DNA from 4 places in the Paenibacillus sp. MY03 genome. Region 2 is predicted to be linked to each of the others. Evidence: riboswitches for the same ligand, from Rfam matches in the RefSeq annotation. Region 2 holds a riboswitch; each other region holds the start of a gene.
What was found. A riboswitch is a leader RNA that binds a small molecule or an ion and turns the genes downstream of it on or off. The one in region 2 is predicted to bind cyclic di-AMP.

Region 1 (2,200 bases), on a different contig from region 2:
TCAGGACGGGCAGAAATACAAGCACGGGCCATACCTGCGGAAACTTCGTCAGGAAAAACATCATCGTCACCACTAGGCTGATCGCCGCGCCGACCGTGTTAATCGCGAGCTTGATCCCCCAGCCGGCCGGCTTCTCGCGAAGCCACTTGCGCATCATGCCGGATTGCGACAGCGTAAACGGGATGAATACGCCGACCGCGTAGAGCGGAATCAACTGTTCCGTATGTCCGCCAAAAAGCACGATGAGCAGGATGGAACAAATGCCAAGCATGATGATGCCGTTGGAATAACCAAGCCGATCGCCCCTCGCCGTAAACATTCTGGGGATAAACTTATCTTTGGCCAGATTGACCGCGAGCATCGGAAAAGCGGAATAACCCGTATTGGCCGCCAGGATGAGGATAAGCGCCGTCGTTCCCTGAATGGCATAATACATGAAGTTTCGCCCGAACGCATCCTCCGCGATCTGCGAGACGACCGTCGCCTCCGCAATCGGCGCGATTCCGTACTCGTAGGCCATCAAAACGATGCCCGAGAATAGCACCGCGAGCAAAATCCCCATCGCGGCAAGCGTTCTGGAGGCATTGACCGGCGCGGGTTTCCTGAAGTTCGGGATCGCGTTGGAGATCGCTTCAACGCCTGTCAGCGCGGAGCTGCCGGAAGCGAATGCCTTCAGCAGCAGGAAAAGTCCGATGCCTGCCACCGGCGTCCCTATGGGCGTATGCAATTCCTGCGGAATCGCTCCCGTTGCCATGTCGTACAATCCTTTTCCAATCAGAACGAACAATGCAAGAACGAACAAATATACGGGATAAGCCAGGACGGACGCCGACTCCGTTACGCCCCGCAGGTTAAGCAGCGTAAGCAGAATGACGAATACGACGGCAATGGGCACCGTATACGCATGCAAGCTCGGGAATGCGGAGGTGATGGCATCGGTTCCGGCCGAGACGCTAACCGCTACCGTTAAAATATAGTCGACCAACAAAGATGCGCCGGCGATAAGGCCGGGGTACTTGCCCAGATTTTCTTTGGAGACGACGTAAGCGCCGCCCCCTTGCGGATAGGCGTATATAATTTGCCGATATGACAGAATAAGCGCCGTCAGCAGCAGCAGGACGCCGATTCCGATCGGAATGGAATACCAGAACGCTGCCATGCCGACGGTCATTAACACAAGCAGAATTTGTTCGGGGCCGTATGCGACGGACGACAACGCGTCCGACGAGAGAATCGCCAGCGCTTTTGTTTTGTTCAACTTCTGCTCGCCAAGCTCCGTCGACTTCAGCGGTCTTCCGATCAACACTCGTTTAAGCGCGGATAACATTAGAGACACCGCCCGACTGGAGCCTTTTTATCGTTGATTTTTTCAATTCGTTCATCTCCCCTGTGCATGGTTGGCTGGAAGGGAAGGTTTCTACTTCGTCTGCTGCGGCATTCCGGCGGGCCCATGCCGTTTTTTGCGCAGCAAAAAGCCGCAAGGCAGCACCTTGCGGCTTAACGAGCCGAAGTCATACCCATTCCAATAACGCTTACGAGGTTAGCTGACGGATTCGGGCCATTAGATAGCCCTACGGCGGTTGTTATGCCGATTCACCCCTGACGCTTGTCTTTAACGATAAGCGCCGTTTGGTTCCCCCGCTCTTCTTCATTGTCCTCAAGAAGACTCAGCGAATTTATGATGTAGTGATCATAACTCGTTTATTGAAGGGTGTAAAACGACATTTCGGCTCAAAAACGGTTGTTTCCATTCAAAGATAGCCAATAAAACGCTCGCAGCAGTTGCTTCTTATTCATTTGATCCGTGGATATCGTTTTTTCTCGCCTTTATCCGAGATATCCTTGAAAAATGCCCGCTTTCCTAATGCCGGTGTTCTTTATCCCATGCCCGCTTAGTATATCCCAGGTTTGGCAAATATCTCAGATCCCCCGCTTTCCCGCCAGGCTTCCACGAAGCAGATAAAGAAAAAACGGTGCTCCCAGCAGTGTCGTGACCGCGCCTGCAGGCAGGCTCGTCACACGATGCTCCATGCCCGGCAACGAGAAGGAGAGCGTCGCGCTCCCCGCGATCCAATCCGCGGCAATCAGCAGCGTTCCCGCCAACAATACGCTTGCGGGAAACAGATAGACGGGATGCCGGCCGACCAGCTTCGCCGCAATATGGGGACCGATCAAACCTGCGAAGCCGATGGCTCCTACC
Region 2 (2,200 bases):
AATGTAGTCAATCAGATTATCGGAGCTTAATTGATTTCCAAGGCGAGCAGCCATGTCTCGTTCTGGATACACAATATGATCTGCCCCTACTTTGATTAGAACTTGCCCATGCATTTCGTTTTTAGCTTTGGCCGTTATTTTCGGTATATGCAATTCTTTAAGCAACAAGGTTGCCAATATGCTCGCCTGCAGATCTTCTCCGATAGCAACAATCGCATGGGTAAAGTTTCGTGCGCCCAGTTCTTTCAGTACTCCTTCATCTGTACAATCTGCTTGCACAGCATGAGTCGCTACGCCGGATATGTCTTGTACGAGCTGCTCATCCTTATCAACGGCGAGTACTTCGTGACCATTCTGAATCAAAGTGTGCACCAAGCTAGACCCAAATCGGCCCAGGCCAATCACTATAAACTGTTTTTTCATGCATAGCACATCCTTTCCTTATGTCTATCTATCCCGACCCTCTTGAAAGGCGATAATATGAATATCGATTTCTCCAATTTTCTTTAATAGTTCATTGACAATGGAGCCATTCCAAATCTCTTGCCATCGTGTCATACCGGGGTGCCCGATGATTAATTGTGTGATTTGAATTTGCTCAGCCGTATCGGCAATCACATCGGAGACCTTGTGATTGCCACGAGTTTTGGTCATAAACGTGGCATGGCATTCTTCGGATATCGTTTTCCAATGGAGAATGCGCTCACTTTTGTCTTGGCTAATCTGGTTATTCTCTTGTTCAGTCTGTACATGCAGTACGAACAATGGGCATTGATAAAGGGCAGCTAATCGGCCTCCTCGCCGGATCAGCCGTTCTCCGTTTGGCCCGTGGTACACACATACCATAATTTTCTCACTGCTTAACATGGGCTATACTCCTTTGCTGAAACTTGAAAGTAACAGAATGATTGCTGTGAAACGACAAAAAAGCTTGGAGCAGAGAAATTCTGCTGCCAAGCTTCGGATTGCTATGTCAGGACAAACCAAAGACGCATTCATGATCTCTCTCATGACGCCTACGAGGTTAGCTGTCGGATTCGGGTCTGAGAGTCCCCGTTCTTTCTGCAAAAGAAAGAATTCACCCCTGAAGCGATTATGCTTCGTTGGTTCCCCCGCTCCTCAAAAGAGGATTAAGCGATGAATATACAATTGTTGTAACTTATCATAAAGCAGTTAATTTCAAAAGTAAACAGCTGATCCGGGAAATCAATCATGGGTTGCTTGCATAGTTATGGTTGAATGTAGTGGTATTTTCAGGCAATAATACGAAGATAGAGCAAAGACGTTTCAATTTCTTTTGAGTGGGCAATGGAAAGGGGATCATTCGTTATGTTTTTCATAAGTTCAGATTTGCCCCACTTGAATCAGATTGGCGGTCTTGGATTTATGACTTATAGTTTATAGTGAGCTGGTAGTGGTCGTATTATCTATGTTATGCGCGCCTTGGCAGTCATGGTTATTTCCGTGAGTGTGGTGATTGCAGGATTTTAAAGAGGTTCTTTTCGAAGTCACTTCGGCATTGAGAACGGACAGACATACGGTTCTGACGCAGACGCCACTTCCAATGAAACGGGACCTGATTTAAGACACCTGAGGAAGCACTTGCCATACAGAAGAATAGACCTGCGGGTGGTCGTGATATCCCGCTACATGATGTTGATGGGAAAACCATAATTGGTGTCTTTCATATTGGCTGATTATAATGGCAATAAAACAGTTCAACATCTTTAACCTAACGGAGAACGTTAGTTGGATGACAACAGCGGCAGTCTAAGGCTTTATTTATCAAATCTTGGTCTGCCGCTCTTTCATTAATTGATCAGTCTAAAACTTATTTTTTAAAAGCTGACGATTCATCAATTCAAAAACCGCGCTAAATCAACGACATCAGTCTAACACATTATTTTTACCGAACAACACTTGCATTTGCATTGTCGCAAAAACACAGTCGGGAGAAATTCCGGTATCCCGAGGAGAAAGTTCTGATTGTCTAGAGAGGCCTCCTATTTCTAACATCCTGAACCAAGATTAAAATCAGGGAAATGTTTAAGACCGGAGAGCGATCGGCAAGGTAACTAGTCATTCCTCCCAATTATGTTTGCTTCCGACAAGTCCATAAAAGAACAATTTATTGAGGTCCCCCGTCATCTTTTGCAGGTGCGGAAAGGCCTCTTCTTTTTGCATATAATCCTTGAACATT
Region 3 (2,200 bases), on a different contig from region 2:
AGCGGACGATGGTCCTCGAACTCCAGCGTACAAACGGAATGGGAAATCCCTTCGATCGCGTCGCTGAGCGGGTGGGCGTAATCGTACATGGGATAGATGCACCAAGCGTCGCCTGTCCGGTGATGATGCGAATGGGAGATCCGATAGAGAACGGGATCGCGCATCGTGATATTTGGCGAACCCATGTCGATCTTCGCCCGCAGGACGCGCTCGCCATCCTTGAATTCTCCCGCGCGCATCCGCGCGAACAGATCCAGATTTTCCTCCACGCTGCGATTTCGGCCAGGACTTTCCTTGCCCGGCTCCGTAAGCGTCCCTCTCATCTCGCGCATCTCGTCCGCCGTCAAGTCGCAGACGTAGGCCTTTCCTTTCTTAATAAGAAGCACCGCTCGATTATATAACTCTTCGAAGTAGTCCGAGGCGAAACGCAGCTCATCCCAATCGAAGCCCAGCCAGCGCACGTCCTCCTGGATGGCCTCAACGTACTCCGTGTCCTCCTTGACGGGATTCGTATCATCGAAGCGCAGATTCGTCTTTCCTTTGAACTCATCCGCGAGCTCGAAGTTCAGACAGATCGACTTCGCATGTCCGATATGCAGATAGCCGTTCGGCTCCGGCGGGAAGCGCGTAACGACCTCTTGCACGCGGCCGCTCTTTAAATCTTCCACGACAATATTTTTGATGAAATTGGAGGATGATGACTTGTTCTCCATTGTGTTTTCCACTTGCGACCTACCCCTTTTCCACTCGTGCGCCCATCCGGGGAATGTCTGGCAATCCCCAGGCCTTCACGTCGATTCTAACGTTGTTTATAGAGGATTGTCCGACACGGGACAACACCCTTCGCCTTATCGCGCCTCGCCGCTTTCAACAACGACAGCCGATTCATTGTATCTCCTTATGATACACAAAATTTAGCTAAATTACACGCTTTGGAAGCGCCTTCTACCCATGGTTTTTGAATTTGAAACGGATTATTTATGAATCTAATATTAATATCTTCTCATATTCAACACGAATCTACATTTTGCCATTATTATAATCCTTAGAAAATAACTTTGGATGACATTGCCTAATTCCCAATCGGGAAACGGGGGAACCACTCTGGGTGAATTGACTTCGACGTCTGGTGTTCTACAGCGCCTGAGAAGTCATAGGGAACCTTCAACCGAACCCCACAGCTAACCTCGTCGGCACCGGAAGGAGAACCATAAGTTGAAGAAGAAGATTAGCTCTGTTTTACTAGGGCTTGTGCTTCTGCTGGCTTTCCAGGCAGGAAGCGCTTTCGCAAGCTCAGAGATGGACAGCATCATTGATGATGTAATTGGCACGCCATATTCTTACGGCGGGACCACCACAAAAGGTTTTGACTGCTCCGGATTTACCAGCTACGTATTCAAGAAGATGGGCGTTGATCTTCCTCGTAGATCGGTGGACCAAGCAACAGTCGGAACCAAAGTCGCTAAAGCTGATCTGCAGCCAGGCGATCTTGTCTTCTTCGACACAAGCGGCAAGGTAAACGGTGAAATCACGCACGCAGGCATCTACGTAGGCGGCGGCAAGTTTGCCCATGCTTCTACAAGCCGCGGAGTTATCATCGACGAACTTAACAGTTCCTATTATAAGTCCCGTTTTGTAACGGCGCGCAGCGTCATGGATGCCAAGCAATTCGAGACTTACGCAGTCGCAGCCAAATAATGGACAAGGCAACAGCCTCCCCGGCAACGGGGAGGCTGTTCTTTTGTTCGACAGTCGTTTGCTTTTCTCATTGTGCAATCCGTCGCTTACGACCGCAGCCGCTCCACGTGACCCGCCAATCTACGCCCTTGATGAAGGATCACTCCAAGCAGGACGAGCATAATGACAACCAGAACGGCAAGATAAACAAGCGTATATTCCACTTCGAAGCGATCCATCAGCCAGCCCGTCATTCTCGGAAACAAGGCGCCGCCGATACCTCCAAATGCTACCATTAGACTAGTCGTTCGCTCCGTCATACCCGGCAGCAAGCTGTTGGCGTACACCAATGCGATGCCGAACACGCCGGAGAAAAACAGTCCGCCAAGCGCAATCAATAGCAGCATCCAATTCAAACTGGTCGTAATCGTCATTAGCAGGAATACGATCGCGGCCCCCAGCGTAGATATCGTCAGGTACCTTCCATAGCCGACCTTCTCCGCAATCACTCCCGCGAACAGCC
Region 4 (2,200 bases), on a different contig from region 2:
CTCAAGTCGCAGCTGCAGTACAGAGCCTCGTTCTTGCTGCTAAGCATAGGTCAATTTTTTATCCCGTTTATGGTATTCGGAGGGCTGTACTTCATGTTCGAGAGATTCGGGCAGTTGGAGGGCTGGAGTTTCTTCGAGGTGACGCTTTGCTTCGCGGTCATTCACTTGTCGTTTTCTCTTAGCGAATGCTTCGCCAGAGGATTCGACGCCTTTTCCAGCCTGGTCGCCAGCGGAGACTTCGACCGCTTGCTGGTAAGGCCGCGCGGCACTGTCGTCCAGGTGCTGGGCTCGAAGTTCGAATTCACGCGTATCGGACGTTTGCTGCAGAGCACGATTGTGCTGATCTGGTCCATCGCGAATCTGCCTCAAGTATGGAGTTTTCCCAAAGCGATTACGCTGTTCTTTATGGTATTTAACGGCGTGATGATCTTCACGGGCATCTTTATCCTGGCGGCTACATTCTGCTTCTGGACCATACAAGCGATTGAGATCGCGAACGTGTTCACCGACGGAGGCCGCGAGATGGCTCAATATCCGCTGACGATCTATGAGAAGTGGGTGACTCGCTTCTTTACGTTTATCGTCCCGTTCGGGTGCGTGACGTATTTGCCCCTTATGTATTTGCTGGACAAGGAGGAGGGGAGCTGGGTAACAGGAATGCTGGTGCCTTTCGGAGGTCTGTTATTTCTGCTCCCATGCCTGCTGGTATGGAGGATCGGTGTCAGGCATTACCGCTCAACCGGTTCTTGACGGCAAGAAGTACAGACCAAGAGCCCGAACAACATCCACCGTGGATGGTGCCCGGGCTCTTTTTCATTACGCGGCCCCATGAATTAAGGAGTCCGACATTTCCACTTGCAGTGCTCCCTAATCCAGCGACAGGTAGGCGACGGCGCGTTGTTGCAGCACGGATTCCTCGGCCTGGAAGGCAGTGACAGAACCGATGCCTGGCATCATGCCCATCTCCCGAATCTGCTCCATGCCGGTGATGAACATCTGACACACCCGCTTGTCGGATTCCCCTCTGCTCATAATAATTTCGGTCAAACGTTCGGTTACCGAAGTAAGCGGGAAGCGGCCAATGAACGATTGAAGTAGTTCTCTCCAATGCTCCAGATCGAAGCTGGCGTCGTTCTCGCAGATGAATTGTTCGCTCCAGCCGATGCCAAGATCGCTGGTCAGCCTGAGACATACACGAAATCCGGTCGAGTCGACGGCGAGAGCGGGAATGACGAATAGTTCGATGCGGCTGATGTTGACATGCTGAGGCAGCTCGATGGGGAATGAAGAATTTTCCAGGAATAAAGACATGTTCATCTCTCCTTCTTCCGCTGACGAGGTTAGCTGTCGGATTCGGGTTAGAGAGAAAACCCTACCGGGGGCACAAATCCCCGGATTCACCCCCTGCGTGCGGTCCATGCAGCCATGCGACCGGTTCGCGTTGGTTCCCCCGTTTTCTCCCTGGAAGGAGAAATTAAGCGTTATTGTTTACATAATATTTTAGCGTTAAAATATCCATTTGTAAATGAGGAGTTATTAGGACAAGAGGAGCGAAAAAATCGCAAAAAGCGACATATTTTCTTTGCGTTCCCGCGGCTTATCAAGTATGATGGTAGATAAAAATGAACTCATGTTCAATTCAAAGGAGCAGTACGTATGCAATCGAAAACAAGTCACTGCAAAATCGTCGACTGTACTATTCGCGATGGCGGACTCGTCAACAACTGGGATTTCAGCATCGAGTTTGTCCAGCACCTTTATAATAGCCTTAACGAAGCCGGAGTCGATTATATGGAGATTGGCTACAAAAACTCTCCGAAACTGCTCAAAGGCGCCGAAAACGCCGGTCCATGGCGTTTCCTTAACGACGACTTCCTAAAGAAGGTTATTCCAAACAAAGGCAATACGAAGCTGTCCGCGCTTGTTGACATCGGGCGCGTCGACGAAAACGACATTCTTCCCCGCAGCGAGAGCCTGCTGGACCTGATCCGCGTTGCCTGCTACATTCAAGACGTGGACAAGGCGCTTGAACTGGTAAAAGTGTTCCACGACCGCGGCTACGAGACGACGCTTAACATTATGGCATTGTCCAATGTCATGGAGAACCAATTGATCGAAGCGTTCCAAGCGATTAACGAGAGCGTAGTTGACGTAGTCTACATCGTAGACTCTTACGGCAGCCTGAAGCCTGAAGACTTCA

Region 1: it holds a riboswitch for cyclic di-AMP, as region 2 does, so the genes downstream of both, B1748_RS02280 (APC family permease) here and B1748_RS16025 (universal stress protein) in region 2, are expected to answer to the same signal.
Region 3: it holds a riboswitch for cyclic di-AMP, as region 2 does, so the genes downstream of both, B1748_RS21350 (C40 family peptidase) here and B1748_RS16025 (universal stress protein) in region 2, are expected to answer to the same signal.
Region 4: it holds a riboswitch for cyclic di-AMP, as region 2 does, so the genes downstream of both, B1748_RS05560 (hypothetical protein) here and B1748_RS16025 (universal stress protein) in region 2, are expected to answer to the same signal.

Annotation. Positions count from the first base shown of each region.
Region 1 is NZ_MXQD01000002.1:145,438-147,637, reverse strand. Features, by position in the region: gene B1748_RS02280 (APC family permease) at 1-1,327, opposite strand, end outside; cyclic di-AMP (ydaO/yuaA leader) riboswitch at 1,515-1,683, opposite strand; gene B1748_RS02275 (FecCD family ABC transporter permease) at 1,921-2,200, opposite strand, start outside.
Region 2 is NZ_MXQD01000014.1:64,033-66,232, reverse strand. Features, by position in the region: gene B1748_RS16030 (potassium channel family protein) at 1-423, opposite strand, end outside; gene B1748_RS16025 (universal stress protein) at 448-867, opposite strand; cyclic di-AMP (ydaO/yuaA leader) riboswitch at 998-1,147, opposite strand; gene B1748_RS16020 (TetR/AcrR family transcriptional regulator) at 2,080-2,200, opposite strand, start outside.
Region 3 is NZ_MXQD01000030.1:81,860-84,059, forward strand. Features, by position in the region: gene B1748_RS21345 (glutamine--tRNA ligase/YqeY domain fusion protein) at 1-713, opposite strand, end outside; cyclic di-AMP (ydaO/yuaA leader) riboswitch at 1,060-1,211, shown strand; gene B1748_RS21350 (C40 family peptidase) at 1,216-1,698, shown strand; gene B1748_RS21355 (MFS transporter) at 1,785-2,200, opposite strand, start outside.
Region 4 is NZ_MXQD01000004.1:724,391-726,590, reverse strand. Features, by position in the region: gene B1748_RS05565 (ABC transporter permease) at 1-750, shown strand, start outside; gene B1748_RS05560 (hypothetical protein) at 868-1,311, opposite strand; cyclic di-AMP (ydaO/yuaA leader) riboswitch at 1,315-1,491, opposite strand; gene B1748_RS05555 (aldolase catalytic domain-containing protein) at 1,657-2,200, shown strand, end outside.